DNA from 3 places in the Micromonospora sp. WMMA1923 genome. Region 1 is predicted to be linked to each of the others. Evidence: riboswitches for the same ligand, from Rfam matches in the RefSeq annotation. Region 1 holds a riboswitch; each other region holds the start of a gene.

Region 1 (7,310 bases):
TGCGACACCTCCGGGGCGGTGGCGGCGGCGGCCGGCGTGCCGGCGGTCAGCGACGCCACCGAATCCGCCGTCCGGATCGAGGCGGGCCGGATCGTCGCCCGCGCCGACGGCTACGGCGCCAGCCACGCCACCTCGGTGTAAGGAAGGGCCCCCTGTTAACGCTTATGGTCGAGAGGGGTACCCCTTTAACCAGCCCCGCGTGCGGCGCGACCCGGTAGGGGCGCGGTCGAGCCGGCAGGCCGGTCGGGCGTACGGCCGGGTGGGCCCGGTAGAGCGCGCGGCTGGCCGGGCCGGTCGGCGCGTGGGCTGCGCCGGGCTGGTGGATGTGCGGCCGGGCGGGCCCGGTAGAGCCCGTGGCTGCGGGCCGGGCTGGTGGATGATGTGTGGCCGGCCGGCCGGCCGGCCGGCCGGGCGGGCGGGCTGGTCGGGCGTGCGGCTGGGCCGGGCGGGCTGGTGAACGTGCGGCTGGGCTGGTCGGGCGTGCGGCTGGGCCGAACCGGGCCGGGTGGTCAGGGCTTGGTGAGTCGGGGCGGGCTCGGCCGGTGGTCGTCACCGGGCGGCGCGGTGCGGGGGAGGGAACGCGGGGTCGACTGCGTTACCGCACGGACGTGAAACGGCCCCGAGTCGCCGGTGAGGGCGGGTCGGGGCCGTCGGGTGCGATGGTCCTGCCGGGCGGTGCTCAGCCGTCCAGACCGACCGGGGAGTTCGGGCGGTCCACGTCGACGAACTCGATGTCGTCGGCGGCCCGGTCGTCCCGGCTGAGCGCGGCACGGGTCGCCGAGGCGGCGGCCCAGCCGATGGCGGCCCCGACCAGGGTGGCCCCGATCAGCAGCGTCCAGGGCAGGGCCGGACGGCGCCCGGCGAGCGCGTCGAAGGCCAGGACCGCCCGGCGGCGGGCCTCGTCGGCGGCGGTGCCGACCAGGTCACCGGCGTCGTCGGCCAGTCCGGCACTGTTGCGCCGGGCCGAGCGGGCGGTGTCCAGGACGCTGTCACCGGCGGAGTGTACGGCGGAGGTCAGGTGTTCCCAGGCCTCGTTCGCGATCCGCTCGGGCCGGCTGCGGCGCTCCAACAGATTGGTGCCGAACATCGTGCTTACCTCCTCGGGTGCCGAAGCTGGGCGGCCACTTCGGACGTGGGTGTCGGGCCGTCGGATTACGGTTCGCGTACTCCGCCAGTGCCCACCAGGCCGCCGTCGCAAACCAGGTTGCCGTCGCGAACCCGGCCGCCGTGGCGAACCCGGAACGCTGTGGCGAAGCCCGCGGTGCGGTCCTGCGTCCGGCGGCGCGGCGTCGGGATCAGCCGTCGGGGTCAGCGGAGGGTGACCACCGAGACGGTGGCCCGGGCGAAGTCGTCGCCGTCGTCATCGTCGTCGTCATCGCCCCCGCCGCCGCCGATGCTGCAGGCCAACAGGAGCGCGAGCAGCGCGGCGGCGCCGGCGAGCGTGGCAAGCCTCTTGGTCATCGGGATCCCTCCGTCGTGGCAACGCCTCTGTGAGCGTGAACTCGGTCCGATGTTAGACATCCCGGTCAATGGCCGGATTTGCCCTGGCCACCCGGGGGATCGTTGCTTCCCGGGGCGCGCCGGTGGCGGAGGGTGTTGGGGTACGGGGGTGCGGACCGCTACTGTGGTGGGCCGACACGTCGGTCGCTGATCGATCGTGAAGATGAGAAGTCGTCGGGAAGTAGCGACGAAAAGTACAGATTGGGGCGTACGTTGTGCCCAATCTGCGAATTGCTCATCCCGAGGGGTGGCGACCGAGGCCGTGGGAGGAATACTCTCGGTCGCGGCCCGCGTACTGATGAGGCGCCCGTTTTGGGCGAGTGGAGGTGCTCGCGTGAGCCTGTCGATCGTGAAGTCTGTTCTTTCCGGTGGTGTCATGGAGATCGCCCCGCGGGGCGAGATCGACGTCGACACCGCGTACGAGGTACGCGAGGCCATCGCCGAAGTGCTCGCCAAGGGGCGTCCCGCCCGGATCGAGCTCAACATGCGACTGGTCACCTTCATCGACTCGGTCGGCATCAGCGCGATGGTGGCCGGCTTCCAGACCGCCGAGGTCAGCGGCGTCAAGCTGATCGTCACGGAGCCGAGCCGCTTCGTGCACCGACAGCTCTGGGTGACCGGGCTGCTCGGTCTCTTCGGCGCACCCGAGCCCTACTACGCCGGTGCCGGGGTGGCTCCCGAGGTGCTGCCCGGGGCCTGAGCCGCCGCGACACCGCCCGGCGCAGGGCCAGCCCGGCATCCGCGCAGGGCCAGCCCGGCGTCCGCGCCGCCGCGACACCGCCCGGCGCAGGGCCAGCCCGGCATCCGCGCCGCCCGGCACCAGGTCGGCCCGGCACGCGACGCTGCCCGGTACCGGTGACCACGAGACACGACAGACGCCCGGTGTCCCACCTCACGGTGGGGCACCGGGCGTCGTTGTCGGTTCGGTCAGTAGACCGACAGGTGGACGTGGTTCGTGTGGTCGCTGGAGGGGTCTCCACCGGCCCCGCTGTACGACTTCCACCCGCTGCTGGGCAGCCAGATCTGCCGGTACCAGATCACGTAGAGCACGGCGAGCTTGTCGGCGTTGCGGACGTAGTACGCCGCCAGGTTGTTGCCGTACGTCCGGTCTCCACCGGTGGCGTCGCCGCCGAAGCCGCCCTTCTGGGCCGCGAAGTCACAGGCCCGGCCCCTCGGGTGCTCGCCGGAGCCCCCCGGGCGGTAACAGGAGACGTACCTGGTGAAACCGGCCGCCTTGGCCTGGTTCAGTGCGTGCAGCGTGCGCGGGGTGATGCAGCCGTTGGCGGGGGTCGGGTCGTTGACGCTGCACGACTCCTTGGGCCAGGAGCCGTCGGAGTTGCGCGGCGCGGCCTTGGCGGTCTTGCTGCTGCTGCCACCCGGCCCGCTGGAACTGCCCCCGCTGGACCCGCCGCCGCTGTTGGCGCGGGCGCGTTCCTGGGCCTGGGCCCGTTCCCGCTCCTCGGCCTTCTCCCGGGCCTCCTGCCGGACGGCGACCTCCAGGGCCCGCTCGGCCTGCTCCTTGCGCTTGGCCATGGTGTCGACCTGTTTGCGCTGCTCACGCAGCTCGCCGTCGAGGGCCAGCTTGGTGCGGTTGGCCTTGTCCCGGGTCTCCAGCAGCTGGCGCAGCTCCCGGTCCTCGTTGGCGGCGACCGAGTCGAGGGTGGCGGCCCGGTCCAGGAAGCGCGCCGGTGAGTCGGTGTTGAGCAGTGCCTGGGCGGCGCCGAGCCGGCCGGTCCGGTACGCCACGCCGGCGATCTCACCGACCTTGCCGTTGCGGACGACCAGGTCTGCCTCGATGGTCTTGAGCTGCCCGTTGAGCTCCTGTTGGCGCTTGGTCGACTTCTCCAGCGCGTTCTTCGCCTCGATCCAGCCCGTGCTGGCCGCGTCGAGCTGGTCCCGCAGGGCGGGGGTGCCGCCCTCGTCGTCGGCGGGTGCGGCGAGCAGGCCGGTCGGCGGCATCGCGGCGTGTGCCACCGGGCCGCCGGGCCCGATCGCCGCGCCGAACGCGAGTGTCGCGACGAGTACGGCTGCCATCCGGGCCGTACCGCGTCTGGTGGTTGCCACTACTGCCATGGACGTGTCCTTCCGTCAGCCGCCGACCGGGTTAGCTGACGGGTTCGGGACGGAAGATCCCTACCGCTGAAGCGGATACACCCCACGGACTGTGGTTCCCCGGTTCGCCGCGGTGGGCGATTAGGCGGCGGCCACCGCAGGCGCCGTTGGGCGCCGCCTGGCGGAGGCCGGGACCGAGCCTACCGGTGCCGGTGTGACCCGTGCAGGCGCTGGGGCCTGTGGGACGGGTCGTGACAACGGTAGAACATGCACGAAAGGGACAATACACCCAGAGATTTAAGGTTGCGCTAATTACCACTCAACCGCACCACAGGCCCCAGGTGACGCTCCGGGCTCGATCTGCAACGTGGCGTGCTCGATGTGGAAGTCCTCCCGCAGCGCCGTCCGGGCGGCGGAGAGGACCGGGCCGACCTCGGCGTCGGGGGTCATCGTCAGGTGGGCCGAGGCGACCTCCATCCCCGAGGTCAGGGTCCACAGGTGCAGGTCGTGCACCTCGGCCACCCCGGGAACCGCGCTGAGCCGGTCGTGCACCTCGGTCACCTGCAGGTGCTCCGGGGCGGCCTGCACCAGGATGCGCAGCGCAGCCCGGGCCAGCCGCCAGGTCCGGGGCAGGATGAACACCCCGATCCCGACCGCCACCAGGGGGTCGACCCACCACCAGCCGGTGGTCATGATCACCAGGGCCGCGCCGATCACCCCGAGCGAGCCGAGCAGGTCGGCGAGCACCTCCAGGTACGCCCCGCGCAGGTTGATGCTCTCCTGCGCACCCTTGCGCAGCAGGCCGAAGGCGACCACGTTGGCCAGCAGGCCGAGCACGGCCACCCCGAGCATCGGGCCGGTGAGCACCTCCGGTGGTTCGCCGAGTCGGCGTACCGCCTCGATCAGCACGTAGACCGCGACGCCGCTGAGCAGGACCGCGTTGGCCAGCGCGGCGAGCACCTCGAGGCGGTAGAGGCCGAAGGTGCGCTGCGGGTCGGCGGCCACCCGCCGGGTGGCGGTGATCGCGGCCAGTGCCATGCCGATGCCGAGCACGTCGGTGAACATGTGCCCGGCGTCGGAGAGCAGTGCCAGCGAGCCGGTGCCGAAGGCGGCGACCGTCTGCACCACCGTGAAGACGGCCAGCAGCAGCAGGGCGGCCCAGAGTCGTCCGCGGTAGCGGTGCCCCGCGTTGGTCACCGCGGCCTGGTGGTCATGTCCTGCGCCCACGCCAACACCCTCCGTCTGCCGACCGGACCCGGTCCAACATATGCTCACATCGCAATGTGTGCAAGCAAAGGGTGCCGGTCGGTCAGTCGGCGGGTTCCAGGGTGGTCAGGCGCTGGGTGGCCCGGGACAGCGCGACGTAGAGGGTGCGTACCCCGGAGCCCGGATCGGCCCGGATCTCGCCCGGCGCGACCAGCAGCACCCCGTCGTACTCCATGCCCTTGGCCTGCAGGCTGGTCACCACCTGGAGCCGGGCGCCGCCGAGCCCGCCCAGCCAGCCGGCCACCTCGGCCCGGCGCGGTACCGGGGTGATCACCCCGACCGTCCCGGCGACCTGGTCCAGCAGCGTGGTCACCTCCGCCACGGTCGCCACCGCCAGCTCGGCCGCCGGCACCACCCGCTGCACCGGCTCGACCCCGGTGGACCGCACCGCGGTGGGCAACGCCAGCTCCGGGTCGAGCCGGCGGATCTCCGCCGCCGCCACCGCGAAGATCTCCGCCGAGTTGCGGTAGTTCGTGGTCAACGTGAAGTGGTGCCGGGGCCGCCGACCCAGCGCCTGGTCCCGGGCCCGGGTCAGCTCCGCCGGATCACCGGTCCAGGCGCTCTGCGCCGGATCACCCACCACCGTCCAGGAGGCCAACCGCCCCCGCCGGCCGATCATGCGCCACTGCATCGGCGAGACGTCCTGCGCCTCGTCGACCACCACGTGGGCGTACTCCCGGTAGTCCTCCGGCCGCTGCCGGGCCGCCTCGCGGGCGGCGCGCTGCCGGTCGCCGAAGGTGCTCAGCTCCCGGACCCCGCCGGCCAGCTGGAACGGGTCACGCCTGGCCCGCGCCGGCTTCATCGGCTTGCCGAGCAGCGCGTCCAGCTCGTCGAGCAGGGCGATGTCGGCGATGGTCAGGCCCTCGGTGTCCAGACTCCGCCAGGCCTCGGTGAGCAGCCGGATCTCCACCCGGGACAACACCCCACCCGCGTACGCCCGCAGCCGCTCGGGGCGGGCCAGCCAGCCCAGCACGTGCCGGGGATGCAGCCGGGGCCACCACGCCTTGAGGAACTCCCGGAACTCCGGCCGGTCGGCGATCTCGTCCTCGAACGAGCGCTGCTCCGGCAGCCGCCCCACCCGCAGTCGCCGGGCCTGTGCCCAGAGTGCGGCGAAGACCCCGTCGAACCCGGCGCGGCGGACCTCGTTGCGGCGTGCCCCCCGGGACAGCGCCCGGTCCCGGATACCGGTCAGCTCCTCGGCGCCCAACCGCAGCAGCTCACCCCGGTACAGCAGGCGCAGCTCGGTGGGGCCGTCCGGGACCGCGTCGCGCACCGCGCGTTCCAGCACCCGCCGCATCCGCAGCGACCCCTTCACCGCCGCCACCTCCGGCGGGTCGGTGCGGGTCGAGGTCAGCCCGAGGAAGAGCGTGCCCAGGGAACGCAGGGTGGCGGTCTCCTCGCCCAACGACGGCAGCACCGAGGCGATGTACTCGACGAAGACCGTGGACGGGCCGACCACCAGGATGCCGCCGCCGGCGTACCGGCTGCGGTCGGCATAGAGCAGGTACGCCGCCCGGTGCAGGGCGACCGCCGTCTTGCCGGTACCGGGGCCGCCGGAGACGATCGTCACGCCCGAGGCGGGGGAGCGGATCGCCTCGTCCTGCTCCCGCTGGATGGTGGCGACGATGTCCCGCATGCCCCGTCCGGTGGCCTTCGAGAGCGTGGCCAGCAGCGCGCCGTCACCGACCACCGTCATCTCCGCCGGCGCGGCGACCGGGTCGAGCAGGTCGTCCTCGATCCGGGTGACCCGCTCACCGCTGGACTGGATCGTCCGGCGGCGCACCACGCCCAGCGGCGCCGCCGGGGTGGCCCGGTAGAACGGCTCGGCGGCCGGCGCCCGCCAGTCCACCACCAGCGTCTCGGCGTCGTCGTCGCGGACGCCCAGCCGGCCGACGTGCAGCACCGGGCCCTCGCGCAGGTCCAGCCGGCCGAAGACCAGCCCCTCGTGTTCGGCGTCGAGGACGTGTCGGCGCTGCGCGGCGTGGAACACCATCGCGTCCCGCTCCACCAGCGCCCCGAAGTTGCCGACCTTGGCCAGCCGGTACCCGTCCCGCTCGGCCCGGGCCGCCGCCCGGCGCAGCTCGGCCAGGCGGGCGTAGACCCGGTCCAGGTGCCGCTGCTCGACGGCGATCTCACGGTCCAGGGCGGTGTGGTCGGTCAACGCAGCAAGCTCCTGTGGCACGGCGGCCGGGGCCGCGGCGGGCGTGCCGGCCGTGCGCCGGGCCGACCGGGTGAGAGTACGGGGAGCGCTTCCGGCCCATGTCAGGACCCGTCCCGATCCCACCACCCGGCCTCCGGCCACCGCCACCGGTGCCCGGTCCCCGACCCCATCGTCGCCGGTCCCGTGACCGACTCGGCATCCGCCGTCGGCGGTGTCGGGGCAGACGACGACACCGCCCGCCGGCAGAGCCGACGGGCGGTGCGATGTCGTGCGGGTGGGCGGCGGACCGCACCACGAAGGGGCGGGGCTCAGCCCTCGAAGACGCCGGCCT
Region 2 (7,310 bases), 1.1 Mb from region 1:
CGATTTCGGCATGTCCGCCCCCCGGGTGCCGGTCAGCTCGGTGAAGCGCACCTGACCGGGGCGGGAGCGGTTGTGCAGCAGGTAGTCCCGGCCGAAGTCGTTGGCCACGTACAGCTCGGGGAGGTTGTCCCCGTCGAGGTCCTGGCCACCGATGGCGAGCGTCCAGGAACCGCTCTGATCGGCGGTGAGCGCGTCGGAGACGTCCTGGTAACCGGGGTGCTCCAGCCCGTCGACCGAGGTCGACCCGGTGAATCTGAGGATCCGGTTCCGGCCGCCGTTGCGGGCCCAGGACATGGAGTCCTGCATCTGCATCCGGGGGTCGTCACGCGCCGTCGGGTCGAGCACCCGCGCGCCGTCGGGGAAGTAGTTGCCGACCACCAGGTCCAGGTGGCCGTCCCCGTCGATGTCGAGGGCGTTGGCGGTGGTGCTGTTCCAGATCTCGTCGGGCTGGGCCACCACCTCCACGGGCCGGTAACCGGCCGGTCCGAAGGGGGCTGCCGGCTGGCGCAGGTAGGCCAGGGGCGGCCGGCCCCAGTAGTAGACCAGTACGTCGAGACGGCCGTCCTCGTTGAGGTCGGCGGTCAGGCAGCCCGTCGGGGCCACCGTCGGGTCGGTCCCGGGTGGGGGCAGTGCGAAGGCGGGGAACCGGTTCGGCCGGTCCGGGGTGGCCAGGACGGTCACCGAGTCGTCGCGGGGGTCGACCAGGCACGCCTCGTTGGGCAGTCCGTCGCCGTCCAGGTCGGCCACGGCGACACCGGCACCGACCGAGGAGATCCAGGACCGCAGGTGGTGCAGGGCGGGCTGGACGGCGCGTACGGCGCGGGTCTGCGGCGGGTCCTGGTTGAGGTCGGCGACGGCGAAGCTGAACCGGGCGGCCAGCGCCCGACGTTCGTCGGCACCGACGGCCGGTAGCTGGGTGGCCAGACCGGTGGCCAGGCAGGCGACCACTGCGACAACCGGCGTGAGCAACGTACGGAGGGTTCGGCGTACCTGCATCGTCTGAAACTCCCTCGGGTCAACGGCGAAGGAACGGAAGGGCCAGCTGCTGGATCCGTTCGCGCCAGCGCTGGAAGTCGGCCGGGCCGGCACCCGGGCGGTCGAGCCCGCGTCGGGCCTGCCACGTCCACCCGGCCGCGACGTCGGGCGACGCGCCGGTCAACAGCTCGGTGGCCCGGGGCACATGCGGCGGCGACGCCCCGGCGGACTGCCGCGCCTCGGCGCCGAACGCCGCGCCCTGGGCCAGCTCAGCGGGGTGGTGACGGTTGAGTCGACGCAGTTCGAGGTAGGTGTCGTCGCCGACCCCACCGGCGTAGGTGGCGGCCAGTCCCACCCCGCTCCACACATCGCCCCGGTGCCCGGCGGGCAGTCCGGAGATCCGCCCGGCCAGTGCCGTCGGGTCCGCACAGTCGCGGAACCAGAGGCTGCGCCCCAGTCCCTGGTACCGGATGGCGCACCGCTCGTCGCACCGGTCGGGGTGCCGCCGCCACCACGACAGTGTCCGGTCCGGGTCGAAGAACGCCTGGTGGAACCCGTAACCGTCGTAGACCAGCCAGCGCACCAGCGGATCGGTGGCACCGAGTCGGCCGAGTCGGCCGAGCAGCCCGGCCGAGAGGCCGTCCAACCGGGCCAGGGCCCAGCCGGCGCCGACATACGCGAGGTAGCCGTAGCGTCCACGATGGACTTTCAGGAGGGTGCGGAAGCGCCGGCCGGGCAGCGGGCTGAGCCGGTCGAGCAGGGTGGCGGCCATCGCCGCCCCCTCGACGGCGAAGCCACGGTAGGCCTGCGGGACAGCCGCCAGGTCCGGGGCGTGGGAGGGGCCGACGTCCAGTTCCCGGTTGAAACCGTCCAGGAACGACCCCGCGGCCGTCACGAGTGCCTGTCGGGTGGCGACCGGGCCGGGGTGGAAGCCCCGGATGTCGAAGTCCACCAGGTGCGGGTGGAGGGCCAGCGGCCGACGCCAGCCCGTCGGTCGGTACACGGTCGGGATCGCGGCTGCCTCGGTCATGCGCTCCCCGGTTCCTCGCAGCGGCCCGCGTCGGCGGGGTCTGACGGGTACGGATCCTGGCACGATCGAGTTGAAGACTTCTTGAAAGCTATATAGTTCCCGTCCGCAGCGAGCGGGGCGAATCACGCACCTATCTCACGCAGAGTGCCTTGCGCAACACTGGATTGTGACCGCAGGCCGTCCTACCCTGGCTCTGGAGTCAGGCGGGAGCCTATGAAAAAAGCGAGCGGTTCAGTGTGGGTGAAAGTGCTCGGCGTGGTATGCGCCGGCAACGGGTCGACGACCTACGACCTCGGTCCGGCCAAGCAACGTGCGCTCTTCGCCGCGCTGGCCCTGCAGCCGGGGGAGTTCCTGCCGGTCGCCACCCTGTCACAGCTCCTGTGGGGAGACATCCAACCGGCCAACGCCGGCCACCTGCTGCACACCTACATCGCCCGACTGCGTCGATCGGTCGAGCCGGAGGCCCCCCGCCGGTCCCGCACCGCCGTGATCTGCTCCGGCCCCGGCGGCTACCAGCTGAGCACCCACCACGACAACGCCGACCTGGTCCGCTTCCGGCAACTCGTCCGGACCGCCCGCCGGCTGCTCCCACTGGGACACCCCCGCTGGGCCTTTCACCTGTTCCACCTGGCGGTCCTGCTCTGGGAGGACCCGGAACTGGTCGAGCTGCGCAGCCTGCTTCCCGGCCATCCGATAATCGACACGCTGCAGCGGGAGTGGGTCGACGCGGCCCTGGAGTACGTGACCCTGGGCCTGCGGTTGGACCGGGCCGAGGCCGTACTGGCCACCGCCGAGCGGCTGGCCGCCGTGGCACCCCTGCACGAGGCGGTGCAGGCCCGGTACCTGTCGGTGCTGGCCGGTACCCGCCAGTTGCCGGCCGCCCTCGACCGGTATGCCGAACTACGTGCCCGCCTCGCCGCCGATGCCGGCATCGCCCCCGGGCCCGAACTGGTGGACACCTACCGGCACCTCTGGCGGGCCTGGTCCGGGGTCGACGACGTACCGGCGAGCCATCCGGCCGGCCACCCCTGCTTCCCCCCGTCGGCCCCCGGCACCGCGCGACCGCCCGAAGCCACCGACCTGGACACCACCGACCTGGACACGCGCGACCGGGACACCGTCGACCTGGACACCGTCGTCCGCTCGCTGGCCACCCAGCGACTGGTGACCCTGGTCGGCCCGGCCGACTCCGGCCGGACGGCGACGGCCCGCTCGATCGCACGCCGGGCATCCGCCATCCTCGCCGCCCACCGGGTGGCCACCGTCGACGTCACCACCACCGCCACCCGCGCCGACCTGGTCGGGTTCCTCCTGCGTCAGCTCGACCCGCCCGGCACCACCGAGCCGTCCACCGACCAGTGCCTACTGCGGGTGCTGGCACACCGGCGGCTGCTCGTGGTCCTCGACGACGTCGACCACCTGGCCGACGACTGCGCGGACCTGGTCGACCTGATCGTGCGCAACTGCCGAGGTGTCTCGGTCGTCGTCACCGCACGGCAGCCGCTCGGCCTGTCGTACGAGGCGGTCCGCCGACTCCGGTGCCCGTCGGCGGGGACCCCGGGCCGGCCCGCCGCCGGCGACCCGCTGCGGCGACCGGCGCAGCAGCTGTCCCGGGCGGCGCTGTGGATGCTGGAGACGGTCCGCCTGGTGGCCTTCGGGGTGCCCGCCTCCCAGATCTGGCTGATACCCGCCCGGTACCGGGGTGGACCGGGGCCTCCGCGACACGGAACCACGGGTACGTGATCCCGCTGCGGCCGACCCGGGCAGGGTCGACGCGGCCCATCCGGGCGGGGACCGCCTCAGGCGGCGGCGGCGTCGGGCCGCCGCGGTGCCTGCCGGGCCCGCGCCGACGCCGGCCGGTAGCCGAACGTCTGCCCCTGCTGGTATGCCAGCTCCATCGCCCGCTGCGCCCACGTCCACGGCGCGCAGGGCTGCGGCTGATCCGCACACTGCAGGTTGCGGCAGTGCCCCTGCTCGGCACCCCGGTGCTCCTCGGCCACGCTGACCGCGAGCCGCCACAGCATCGGGTCGGTGACACCCTCCGGCGGGAAGTCCTGACGGTCGGTTCCGGTCTGGCTGGTCACCTGCGGCCCCCCTCGTACGCGTTGTTCCCTTCAACCTCACCAGTGAACACCCGTTCAAACCCGTCCCGCCCGTCCCGTTGGGTGACGGTTGACACTGATGCCCTGGTCAGGGGCGGTGAACCGGCAGGATCCCCCGTCCGCGCCCCGACCGCAACCCCGGCGCCGGTCGCCCCGCGTGACCGGGTGAACAACCTCACGCAGCGTATGCAGCCACCGGGGCGCACCCCTAGATTCTTACGGGTCCGCCGACGCGGACACCGCCGCCCGGTACGCCCAATCCATGCCCCTGGCCTCGCGGAACACTCACCACAGGCATGGAGCGGGGGACCCAGGTTCCACGGTGCACGTCACCTCGGGGTGAAGCCGCCCGATCCGGGCGGCCGGGCTCCCCGGCCCGAACCCGACAGCTCACCTCGTCGGCGTGGAGGAACCCATGGCAACTCGTCACCAATCCCGACACCGCGCCCTCAGCAACCGCCGCAGGGCACTCGGCACCCTCGCCGTCGGGGCCGTCACCGGCCTCGCGGCCGTGTTCGGCACCGCCGCACCCGCCCAGGCCGACAGCGTCAACTGGGACGCGATCGCCCAGTGCGAGTCCGGCGGCGACTGGAGCATCAACACCGGCAACGGCTTCTTCGGCGGCCTGCAGTTCGTGCAGAGCACCTGGGAGGCGTACGGCGGCCTGCAGTACGCCCCGCGCGCCGACCTGGCCACCCGCGCCCAGCAGATCGCGATCGCCGAAGAGGTGCTCAAGGGGCAGGGCATCGGCGCCTGGCCGACCTGCGGCCCGCTGGGCGGCCCGGTCTCCTCCTCGGGCTCCTCGGCCCCGACCGAGGCCGCCGAGCGTGACGCCCCGCCGGCGAGCCGCAGCACCGACCGGGACACGTACGTGGTCAGGTCCGGCGACACCCTGACGAAGATCGCCGCCGCGCACGACGTGACCGGTGGCTGGCAGGCGCTGTACGAGCGCAACAAGGACGTCGTCGGCGACGACCCCGGCCTGATCATCCCGGGGCAGCGCCTCAGCATCTGACCTCGACCGCGAACCCGGCCGAGGCAGCCCCCGCCTCGGCCGGTTCCGGCGAACCTCCGTACCCGTCCACCGCGACTCTTCCACCGTGGACACGCGTGCCGCACCGCCCGGCTGGGTAACAGCGACCACCATGAGCACGAGGACCCTGGACGAGCACCCCACCGAGCCGACTGCCGCCGACCACGCTGCCACCGAGCACGCTGCGAACGGCCACGCCGCCGCCGAGTCGGCCGGCGCCGGGCCGAAGCTCGGCACCGTCGCGGTCGTCGCGCACCGGAAGAAGACCTTCGGCGGTGGCCTCGACCAGTTGCGGTCGACGCTGGTCAGCGCCGGTATCGAGAACCTGCTCTGGTACGAGGTACCGAAGAGCCGCAAGGCGCCGAAGAAGGTCCGCAGGGCGCTGAAGGAGGGCGCCGAGCTGGTCTTCGTCTGGGGTGGCGACGGCACGGTGCAGCGCAGCGCCGACGCGATGGCCGGCTCCGGGGTGCCGATGGCCGTGCTGCCGGCCGGCACCGCCAACCTCTTCGCCACCAACCTGGGCATTCCGAAGGACCTGCCCGAGGCGGTACGGATCGGGCTGCGTGGCCGGCGACGTACCCTCGACCTGGGCAAACTCAACGGCGAACACTTCGCGGTGATGGCCGGCGCCGGCTTCGACGCCGAACTCATCAAGGACGCCGACCGCAACCTCAAGGGCAAGCTCGGTCGCCTCGCGTACGTGCTGACCGGGCTGCGGCACGTGCGCGGCGAGTGTGTGCGTACCCGGATCCGGGTCGACGGCAGCGACTGGTTCGACGGCGAGGCGAGCTGCGTGCTCTTCGGCAACGTCGGCACGATCACCGGCGGCATCCCGGCCTTCGACGACGCCCGCCCCGACGACGGCGCGCTGGAGGTCGGGGTGGCCACCGCCAGCGGCGCGGTCGACTGGGCCCGCACCCTGAGCCGGATGGCCGCCGGCCGCTCCGAGGAGTCACCCTTCGTCCGGATCACCCGCGCCCGCAAGGTCACCGTCCGGCTGGACACCCCGAGGACGTACGAACTCGACGGTGGCGCCCGCGCGAAGGTGAGCCGGATGAAGGTGAAGGTCGTCCCGGACGCCCTGACGGTCTGCTGCCCCGATCCGCGGTAGCCGGTTCGCTTGATCATGCTGTCTACGCTGAGGTCCCGGCAGCTCCCGGGACCCCGGCGTAGACGGAGGACGGGACTCGTGCGATGAACCTGAAAGAGCGGGTGGGCACGGCACAGCGGAACCAGGTCCTGGACCTGCTGTCGCAGGCTCTGGAGCAGGGTTACCTCGATCTCGCCGAGTACGAGAGCCGGATCTCCGCCGTCCACGGCGCGTTGTTCGTCGGTGACCTGACCAGCCAGGTGGCCGACCTGCCCCGCCAGCTCCGCTGGTATCCGTACCCGGTTCCGGTGGCCCCGGTCGCCCTGCGGCCCGCCACCGACTTCGACCTCCGGGCCCGCCCCTGGGCCATCGTCTCGGTGGTCCTGGGCGGGGCGTCGTTGTTCTTCGCGCTCTGCTGGGGCATCGGCGGGATTCTCGGGGTGGCCGCGATCCTGCTCGGGCGGCCCGCCCTCAAGAGCCCGCCCAACCAGACGCTGGCGGTCATCGGCATCCTGCTGGGTGTCGCCGGTCTCGGCCTGTCGCTGCTGAGCATCGTCCTCTTCGTGCTGCTCTGACCCTGGTCCGCCCCGAGCCACTGCGACGGGCGGACAACGCGAAGGTTCTTCTAATTCGGCCTCCGGCGTACCTCCTGGGCGCACGGCACCACGGGCGTCGCGCCGCAGTGCGCGCCGTCGCGCGATCCTGACCTGGACTACGGCGGCCTGTTGGCCCAGTACCTGCGGGACGGGTACGCGGTCGCCGGCACCGACTACCCGGGGCTCGGCCTGCCTGGGCAGCTGCACAACTTCGTGGAGCGGCAGGCGCTCGGCCGGTCGATGATCGACAGCGTGCGGGCGGTGCGCGACCTCTCCGCCGAGGTGGGCCGGCGGTGGTTCTCGGTGGGCCACTCCGAGGGCGGGCTCGCCGCGCTCGGTGCCGGCGAGCTGGCCGCCGACCGGGCACCGGAGCTGGACCTGCTCGGCGTGGTGCCGATCTCGTCCGGCGGCGACTTCGCCCCCGGCCTGGACACCCTGGCCACGACGAAGCCCCCCTTCGCGACGGGGATCTACTCCTCGGCCG
Region 3 (7,310 bases), 2.3 Mb from region 1:
CCGGATCGCCTCGGGTACGGCGGTCAGGTCACCCCGGACCAGGGTCAGGTCGCTCGCCTCGATGGCCACGTCGGTGCCCGTACCCATGGCCAGGCCCAGGTCGGCCCGGGCGAGCGCGGCGGCGTCGTTGATCCCGTCACCGACCATGGCCACCACCCGGCCCTCGCCCTGCAGCCGCTCGACCACCTCGACCTTGCCGGCCGGCAGCACCTCGGCGATCACCTCGTCGATGCCCACCTCGGCCGCGGTGGCCCGGGCGACGGTGGCGTTGTCCCCGGTGAGCAGGACCGGCCGCAGGCCCATCGCCCGCAGCCGGTCGATCGCGGCCCGACTGGTGGGCTTGACCACGTCGGCCACCACGAGGACGCCCCGGGCCCGGCCGTCCCAGGCCGCCACCACCGCCGTCCGGCCGCCGGCCTCCGCCTCGGTCACCGCCCGCCGCACCTCCACCGGTACGTCGACCTCGCGCTCGCGCACCAACCGGAGCCGACCGACCAGCACCTGCCGCCGCTCCACCGTCCCGGTGACACCGAGCCCCTCGACGTTGGCGAACCCGCTGACCGGCGGCAACCCGGCCGGCCCCGGCTTCCCGACGGCCGCCGCGGTGGGAACCGCAGCGGTGGGCTGCTCGGCGGCCGGGGCGGAACCCTCGGCGGTGGGCTGCTCGGCCGCTGCGGCGGGCTCCGGGGCGGTGGACCGCTCGGCGGCGGTGGCGATGGCGCGGGCGATCGGGTGCTCGCTGGCGGCCTCCACGGCGCCGGCCAGCCGCAGCAATTCGGCGCGGTCCTGGTCGGCGGCGGGTACGACATCCACCAGCGTCATCCGGCCGGTGGTGACGGTGCCGGTCTTGTCCAGCACCACGGTGTCGACCTGTCGGGTCGACTCCAGCACCTCCGGCCCCTTGATCAGGATGCCGAGTTGCGCGCCCCGGCCGGTACCGACCAGCAGAGCGGTCGGCGTGGCCAGGCCGAGCGCGCAGGGACAGGCGATGATCAACACCGCCACCGCGGCGGTGAAGGCCGCCGCCGGTCCGGCGCCGACGCCGAGCCACCAGCCGAGGGTGCCGACGGCGAGTGCGATCACGATCGGTACGAAGACGCCGGAGATCCGGTCGGCGAGCCGCTGCACGGCCGCCTTGCCGGTCTGGGCCTGCTCCACCAGCCGGGCCATCTGAGCGAGCTGGGTGTCCGCGCCGACCCGGGTGACGGTGACCACCAGCCGGCCGCCCGCGTTGACCGTCGCACCGACCACGGCCGAACCGGGGCCGACCTCCACCGGTACGGACTCACCGGTGAGCATGCTCGCGTCGACGGCGGAGGTGCCCTCGTCGACCACGCCGTCGGTGGCGATCTTCTCGCCGGGGCGGACGACGAACCGGTCACCCACCACCAGCTGGCCCACCGGCACCCGGGTCTCCACCCCGGCACGCAGCACGGCGACGTCCTTGGCACCCAGCTCCAGCAGGGCGCGCAGCGCCGCCCCGGCGGTCCGCTTGGCCCGCGCCTCGAAGTAGCGGCCGGCCAGGATGAACGTGGTCACCCCGGCCGCCGCCTCCAGGTAGATGTTGCCGGCGCCGTCGGTGCGGGAGATGGCCAGGCTGAACGGGTGGGTCATGCCCGGCTCGCCGGCGGTGCCGAGGAAGAGCGCCCAGACCGACCAGCCGAACGCGGCCAGGGTGCCCAGCGAGACCAGGGTGTCCATGGTCGCCGCGCCGTGGCGCAGGTTGACCCAGGCGGCCCGGTGGAACGGCGCTCCGCCGTAGACCACCACCGGTGCGGCCAGCACCAACGACAGCCACTGCCAGTAGGTGAACTGCCAGGCCGGCACCATCGCCAGCACCACCACCGGGACGCTGAGCAGCACCGACACCCAGAACCGGGTACGCACCGGATCGGCCGGCCCAGCGGCGGCGGCGGTCGATCCTGCGGCGGTCGGGCCGGTGCCGGTCGGCTCGGCGGCGGGGGCCGGCGGGGGCGGCAGGGCGGCGGTGTAGCCGGTCCTGCGCACCGTGGCGATCAGGTCGTCCGGGGTGGTCGCCGCGCCGTAGTCGACAGTGGCCTTCTCGGTGGCGTAGTTGACCGTGGCGGTGACCCCGTCCATCCGGTTCAGCTTCTTCTCGATCCGGGCGGCACAGGAGGCGCAGGTCATCCCGCCGATGGCCAGTTCGATCCGGTGGGGTGCCGACTCCAGGGGCTTGCCGGTGGTGGTCACACTCCGCTCCCGTCAGTTGTGCCCGTGACCCGGCACGCCGGGTGAACCCGAAGGGCTGAGGCTGGGGCTGGCCGGGGGTGGGGTGCCGGGGGTGCGGGGGCCGACCGCCTGGCCGACCCCGTACGCCGCACCGAAGACCACCACGAGGCCGAGCAGGAACCCGGCCAGCCTGGCCGCCGTGTTCACCGGTCCACGAGGTCGTAACCGGCCTCGTCGACGGCGGCCCGGACGGCGGCCGGGTCCAGCGGCTCCGCACTGGTGACGGTGACCTGACCACTTGCCAGGTCCACCTGGACCTCGTCGACCCCGGCCAGCGCGCCGACCTCGGCGCTCACCGCCTGCACGCAGTGCCCGCAGGTCATGCCCTGCACCTGGTAGATGTCGGTGACCATGTCCGTACTCCTCTCGACCGGAGCCCACCATATACCCATGGGGGGTATCTCAACCACTACCGGGTAGGGGTAATTTGTCCTGGAATACCCGCCGGGGGTAGGGCGTACCCTGGCGAACATGACCACTTCGACGCCCCCCACCCGGGGCTACACCGCCAGCAAGGACCAGCTTCTCGCTCGGCTGCGCCGGGTCGAGGGTCAGGTCCGGGGCATCGAGAAGATGGTGGACGAGGACCGTTACTGCATCGACGTGCTGACCCAGATCTCGGCGATCCAGGCCGCCCTGGACAAGGTCGCTCTCGGCCTGCTGGACGGGCACGCCCGGCACTGCATGCAGGAGGGCGCCGCCGAGGGGCACGCCGACGAGATGGCCACCGAGATGATGGCCGCCGTCGGCCGGCTGATGAAGCGCGGCTGACCCACAACCTCCGCACCCGTCGGCCGAGTGGCTACCATTCCCGCGACGGGCATCCGGGTCCCACCGCCGCCCCCGGTTCGCAGTCCGTGACCACTCCGGCACGCAACGCCGCGAACCGGACCGGTGTGCCGGCCGAGTGAACCGACCGGCGCGGCGACACGTAATCCGTCGTGGATCGTTTGGAGAGAGTCGCAGATGGGTGCCGACCACAGCCGTCCCGCCCCGCCCACCCCGCCGGGGGTACGGCGGGTCCTCGTCGCGACCGTGGTGCCGCTCTTCCTCGTCACCCTGGTCGCCGCGCTGATCCTCTGGCCGGACCGGGCACCGCAGGTCGACGGGGGCGGGGACGTGCCCCGGTACCACGGCACGGTGACCCGGGTGGTGACCGAGGCGTGCCCACCTGCCGCGCCGACCCCGGAGGGCCCCGCGTCCGCCCCCGAGGGCCCGTGCGGCACCGCCACCGTCCGGGTCGAGCAGGGACCCGACGAGGGGCAGCAGGTCGAGACGCCGATCCCGGACGGTCCGGGGGCGCCGACCATCGCCGTCGGTGACGAGATCGTCCTGGTGGAGTTGACCGATCCGGCCGACCCCGAGTCGAGCAGCTACAACATCGCCGAGCACCAGCGGGGCAAGCCGCTGATCTGGTTGGCCGTCCTCTTCGCTGCCGCGATCGTGGCCTTCGGCCGGTGGCGCGGCCTGGCCGCGCTCGGTGGCCTGGTGGCGAGCTTCGCCATCCTGCTCACCTTCGTGCTGCCCGGCATCAGCGCCGGCCGGTCACCGCTGCTGGTCGCGGTGGTCGGCGCCGCACTGATCATGTTCGTGGTGCTGTACCTCACCCACGGCATCAGCGCCCAGACCTCGGTGGCCGTGCTCGGCACGCTGGGCAGCCTGGTGGTCACCGGTCTGCTCGGCAGCGCGGCCACCGCCGCCACCCACCTGACCGGGTACGGCACCGAGGAGGCCACCACCCTGTCGATGTTCCAGGGCAACGTCGACCTGCACGGGCTGCTGCTCGCCGGGATCATCATCGGTTCCCTCGGGGTGCTGGACGACGTCACGGTCACCCAGGCCGCCACGGTCACCGAACTGGCCCACGCGAACCCGGGACTGTCCCGGCTCCAGCTCTACCGGTCGGCCACCCGGGTCGGCCGGGCGCACATCGCGTCCGTCGTCAACACCATCGTGTTGGCGTACGCGGGCGCGTCGTTGCCTCTGCTGCTTCTGCTGGTCGCCGACTCCCGACCGGTCAGTCAGGTGCTGACCAGCGAGTTCCTGGCCCAGGAGATCGTCCGTAGCGCGGTCGCCACGCTCGGGCTGATCGCCGCCGTACCGCTCACCACCGCGCTCGCCGCGCTGGTGACCGCCGCCGGTCGGGGCACCGCCACCGACCGGGCCGCCACCACCGCCGGAGCCCCCACCCCGCCTGGTGGCGGCACCGGCTCGGCCCGCCCGCCCGCACCGCGGGACGACGCGCTCCAGGCACTGAGCGCACCCCGGGCCGCCAGTCAGTCCCCCGACGCCCCCGCGAGGTGGCCCGACCAAGAAAGGAGCACCGACACCGCATGGTGACACTCCTCAGCGTGACCGCCGACGACTCCATTGATGAGAAGCACATCACTGGTCACGCGACATCGCGGAGAAATTACGCGTTGAGTCGGCATCCGGACGTAGATCCCAGCGCCGACTCTCGGGTAACCTCGCTGCCGGTCACCGCCGAAGGCGCGCACCCGCGCCAGCGGTACCGCCGCCCAATCGCCGAACGGCGAGCCGGGGAACCAGGTACATGGGGTGAATCCGCACCAGCGGTAGGGGCCACTTCCGTCCCGAACCCGTCAGCTAACCCGGTCGGCGGCCGACGGAAGGGACGACTGTGACGGCACTCCTACGCCGCTGGTTGACGCCGGCGGCGGCCGTGCTCACCGCACTGGCCATCTTCTCCGGCCCGCTGCCGGCCATGGCTCAGCCCGCCCAGCCCTCGGGGCACGAGGACGGCGACTCGAAGCTGCTCAACGACGTCATCGAGACGACCAACCGCAGCTACACCCAGGCCAAGTCCAAGCTGGAGAAGTCCAAGAAGCGGCAGCTGCAGCTCGACATGGAGGTGCGCCGCGCCCAGAACGAGCTGGACGAGCTGGCCCCGCAGGTCGGTCGGATCGCCGCCCAGTCGTACCGCAGCGGCCGGATCGGCGGGATGGCCATGCTGCTGGAGAGCAACGCGCCGGACTCGTTCGTCCAGCGGGCCCAGGCGCTCGACGAGCTGAACATGGTCAACGCCCGAAAGCTGGCCGAGGTGCAGACGGTCAAGGACAAGGCCGATCAGGCCAAGCAGGCCCTGGACGCCGAGGTACGCGAGCAGCAGAAGCAGGCCTCGGTGATGGCCAAGCAGAAGCGGGAGGCGGAGAAGTCGCTCGCCCTCGTCGGCGGCACCGGCCTGACCGGGGGCCTGGTGGTGGCCACGTCACCGGTGGCCAAGATCGCCCCGGGCCGCGACGCCAACGGCAACTGGCGCCCGATGAGCTGTACCGAGAACGACCCCACCACCTCCGGTTGCATCACGGCGCGCACGCTGCACATGTACAAGGAGGTCAAGCGGGCCGGCTTCGACCGGTTCGTCGGCTGCTACCGCCCCGGTGGCCCGTGGGAGCACCCCAAGGGCCGGGCCTGTGACTGGTCGCTGCAGAACAGCGGCTTCGCGCCCTGGCACAACAACGACACCCGGATGTACGGCAACAACCTGACCGCGTTCCTGGTACGCAACGCCGACCGGCTGGGCATCTACTACGTCATCTGGAACCGGCAGATCTGGTTCCCGGCCACCGGCTGGAGCTCCTACAGCGGACCGTCGAACCACACCGACCACGTACACGTCTCGCTGCTCTGACCACCCCGAGACACCGAACGGGCCGTCCCCCACGCGGGGGCGGCCCGTTCGCCTGTCCTGACCGGTGTGGGCGGGGTCAGCCGGCGGCCGGGGCGGCGGCCACCGTCCGCACCTCTCCGGCGGCCAGCTGGTAGGACATGCCGACCACGGTGCAGCGGCCGGCGGCCACCTCGGCGGCCAGCACGGCCGAGTTGCCCAACAGCTCCTCGACGGTCTGGGCGATGTGGATGTCGATGATCCGGGCCGGGTCGTCGACTCCCTGGGCGGCGGCCCGGCGCAGGCTGGGCACCACCGCGTCGACCACCGCGCCGAGATGTCCCGGCGGCCGGGCCCCGGTGCTGACCGCCGTCGCGGCCGCCTGCACGGCACCGCACGAGTCGTGCCCCAGCACCACCACCAGCGGCGTGCCGAGGACCGTCACCGCGTACTCGACGCTGCCCAGCACCTCGGGCCCGGTGGTGTGGCCGGCGGTCCGCACGACGAAGAGGTCACCCAGCCCACGGTCGAAAATGATCTCGGCGGCGAGCCGGGAGTCGGAGCACCCGACGATGACCGCGAAGGGGTGCTGTTCACCGGCGACCGCGGTGCGGTGTCCGACGTCCTGGTTGGGGTGCCGCGGCGTACCGGTGACGAACCTGCGGTTGCCCGCGTACAGCTCGGCGAGCGCCTGTTCCGGGGTCTGCGGCGGATCGGGCTGTGCCGACGGCGGCTGGGCGGGAGGAAGCTCCGGGTCCGACTGCGACCCGGTCGACGGAGTGGAGATCAACGTCCTCACCCTTCGGAAGGTGACCGGTCGACCCCGTCCGCCACGGACGCGGTCCGCCACCACGTTCACACGCAGCGCAAGACACGTCAAGCTATACGTGATATGCATTTCAGGTGTCGGGACGACGGTTCACGTCGACCGGCTCGCGAACGACGATCGTGAAGGCTGGTCGTATCTTGACGGACATGGCGACGACACCACGCGGAAGCGGGAGCACCCGGCACTGGACCTTCCTCACCAACCACGCGCACGTCCTGCTCGCCATCGCGCGTAACCCCACCGCCCGGCTCCGGGACGTCGCCGACGAGGTAGGGGTCACCGAGCGCGCCGCCCAGGCGATCGTCGCCGACCTGGAGGCCGGCGGCTACCTGCGGCGCACCCGGGTGGGCCGGCGCAACGAGTACACCGTCAATCCGGACGGCCACTTCCGGCACCCGGCCGAGGCGGACCGCCAGGTGGGTGACCTGCTCGCCCTCTTCACCGCCGATGCCGCACCCCGATCCACCCCCGCCGCCCCGCCCTCCTGACCGGATCCGGACCGCCACCGGGTGACCAGCCTCACCGCCGGTCACCGAACAAGTCGGCACCGCGGCTGAACCCGGAACCCGGGTGACACGTCGTGCCTGCCATGCCACGAAAAGC

Evidence for each region. A riboswitch is a leader RNA that binds a small molecule or an ion and turns the genes downstream of it on or off. The one in region 1 is predicted to bind cyclic di-AMP.
Region 2: it holds a riboswitch for cyclic di-AMP, as region 1 does, so the genes downstream of both, ACN28G_RS13090 (transglycosylase family protein) here and ACN28G_RS17970 (coiled-coil domain-containing protein) in region 1, are expected to answer to the same signal.
Region 3: it holds a riboswitch for cyclic di-AMP, as region 1 does, so the genes downstream of both, ACN28G_RS28760 (coiled-coil domain-containing protein) here and ACN28G_RS17970 (coiled-coil domain-containing protein) in region 1, are expected to answer to the same signal.

Annotation. Positions count from the first base shown of each region.
Region 1 is NZ_JBMHLZ010000001.1:4,006,020-4,013,329, reverse strand. It holds gene ACN28G_RS17990 (TetR/AcrR family transcriptional regulator) at 1-141, shown strand, start outside; gene ACN28G_RS17985 (hypothetical protein) at 680-1,087, opposite strand; gene ACN28G_RS17980 (hypothetical protein) at 1,309-1,461, opposite strand; gene ACN28G_RS17975 (STAS domain-containing protein) at 1,835-2,200, shown strand; gene ACN28G_RS17970 (coiled-coil domain-containing protein) at 2,428-3,573, opposite strand; cyclic di-AMP (ydaO/yuaA leader) riboswitch at 3,578-3,710, opposite strand; gene ACN28G_RS17965 (cation diffusion facilitator family transporter) at 3,865-4,779, opposite strand; gene ACN28G_RS17960 (HelD family protein) at 4,862-6,979, opposite strand; gene ACN28G_RS17955 (hypothetical protein) at 7,288-7,310, opposite strand, start outside.
Region 2 is NZ_JBMHLZ010000001.1:2,898,220-2,905,529, reverse strand. It holds gene ACN28G_RS13110 (CRTAC1 family protein) at 1-996, opposite strand, end outside; gene ACN28G_RS13105 (DUF1702 family protein) at 1,016-2,005, opposite strand; gene ACN28G_RS13100 (BTAD domain-containing putative transcriptional regulator) at 2,252-3,748, shown strand; gene ACN28G_RS13095 (hypothetical protein) at 3,805-4,089, opposite strand; cyclic di-AMP (ydaO/yuaA leader) riboswitch at 4,384-4,526, shown strand; gene ACN28G_RS13090 (transglycosylase family protein) at 4,523-5,122, shown strand; gene ACN28G_RS13085 (diacylglycerol/lipid kinase family protein) at 5,253-6,251, shown strand; gene ACN28G_RS13080 (DUF1707 domain-containing protein) at 6,335-6,805, shown strand; gene ACN28G_RS13075 (lipase family protein) at 6,956-7,310, shown strand, end outside.
Region 3 is NZ_JBMHLZ010000001.1:6,292,889-6,300,198, reverse strand. It holds gene ACN28G_RS28785 (heavy metal translocating P-type ATPase) at 1-2,211, opposite strand, end outside; gene ACN28G_RS28780 (hypothetical protein) at 2,224-2,397, opposite strand; gene ACN28G_RS28775 (heavy-metal-associated domain-containing protein) at 2,394-2,603, opposite strand; gene ACN28G_RS28770 (metal-sensitive transcriptional regulator) at 2,722-3,021, shown strand; gene ACN28G_RS28765 (YibE/F family protein) at 3,217-4,590, shown strand; cyclic di-AMP (ydaO/yuaA leader) riboswitch at 4,757-4,887, shown strand; gene ACN28G_RS28760 (coiled-coil domain-containing protein) at 4,892-5,902, shown strand; gene ACN28G_RS28755 (carbonic anhydrase) at 5,979-6,557, opposite strand; gene ACN28G_RS28750 (helix-turn-helix transcriptional regulator) at 6,854-7,195, shown strand; gene ACN28G_RS28745 (hypothetical protein) at 7,297-7,310, shown strand, end outside.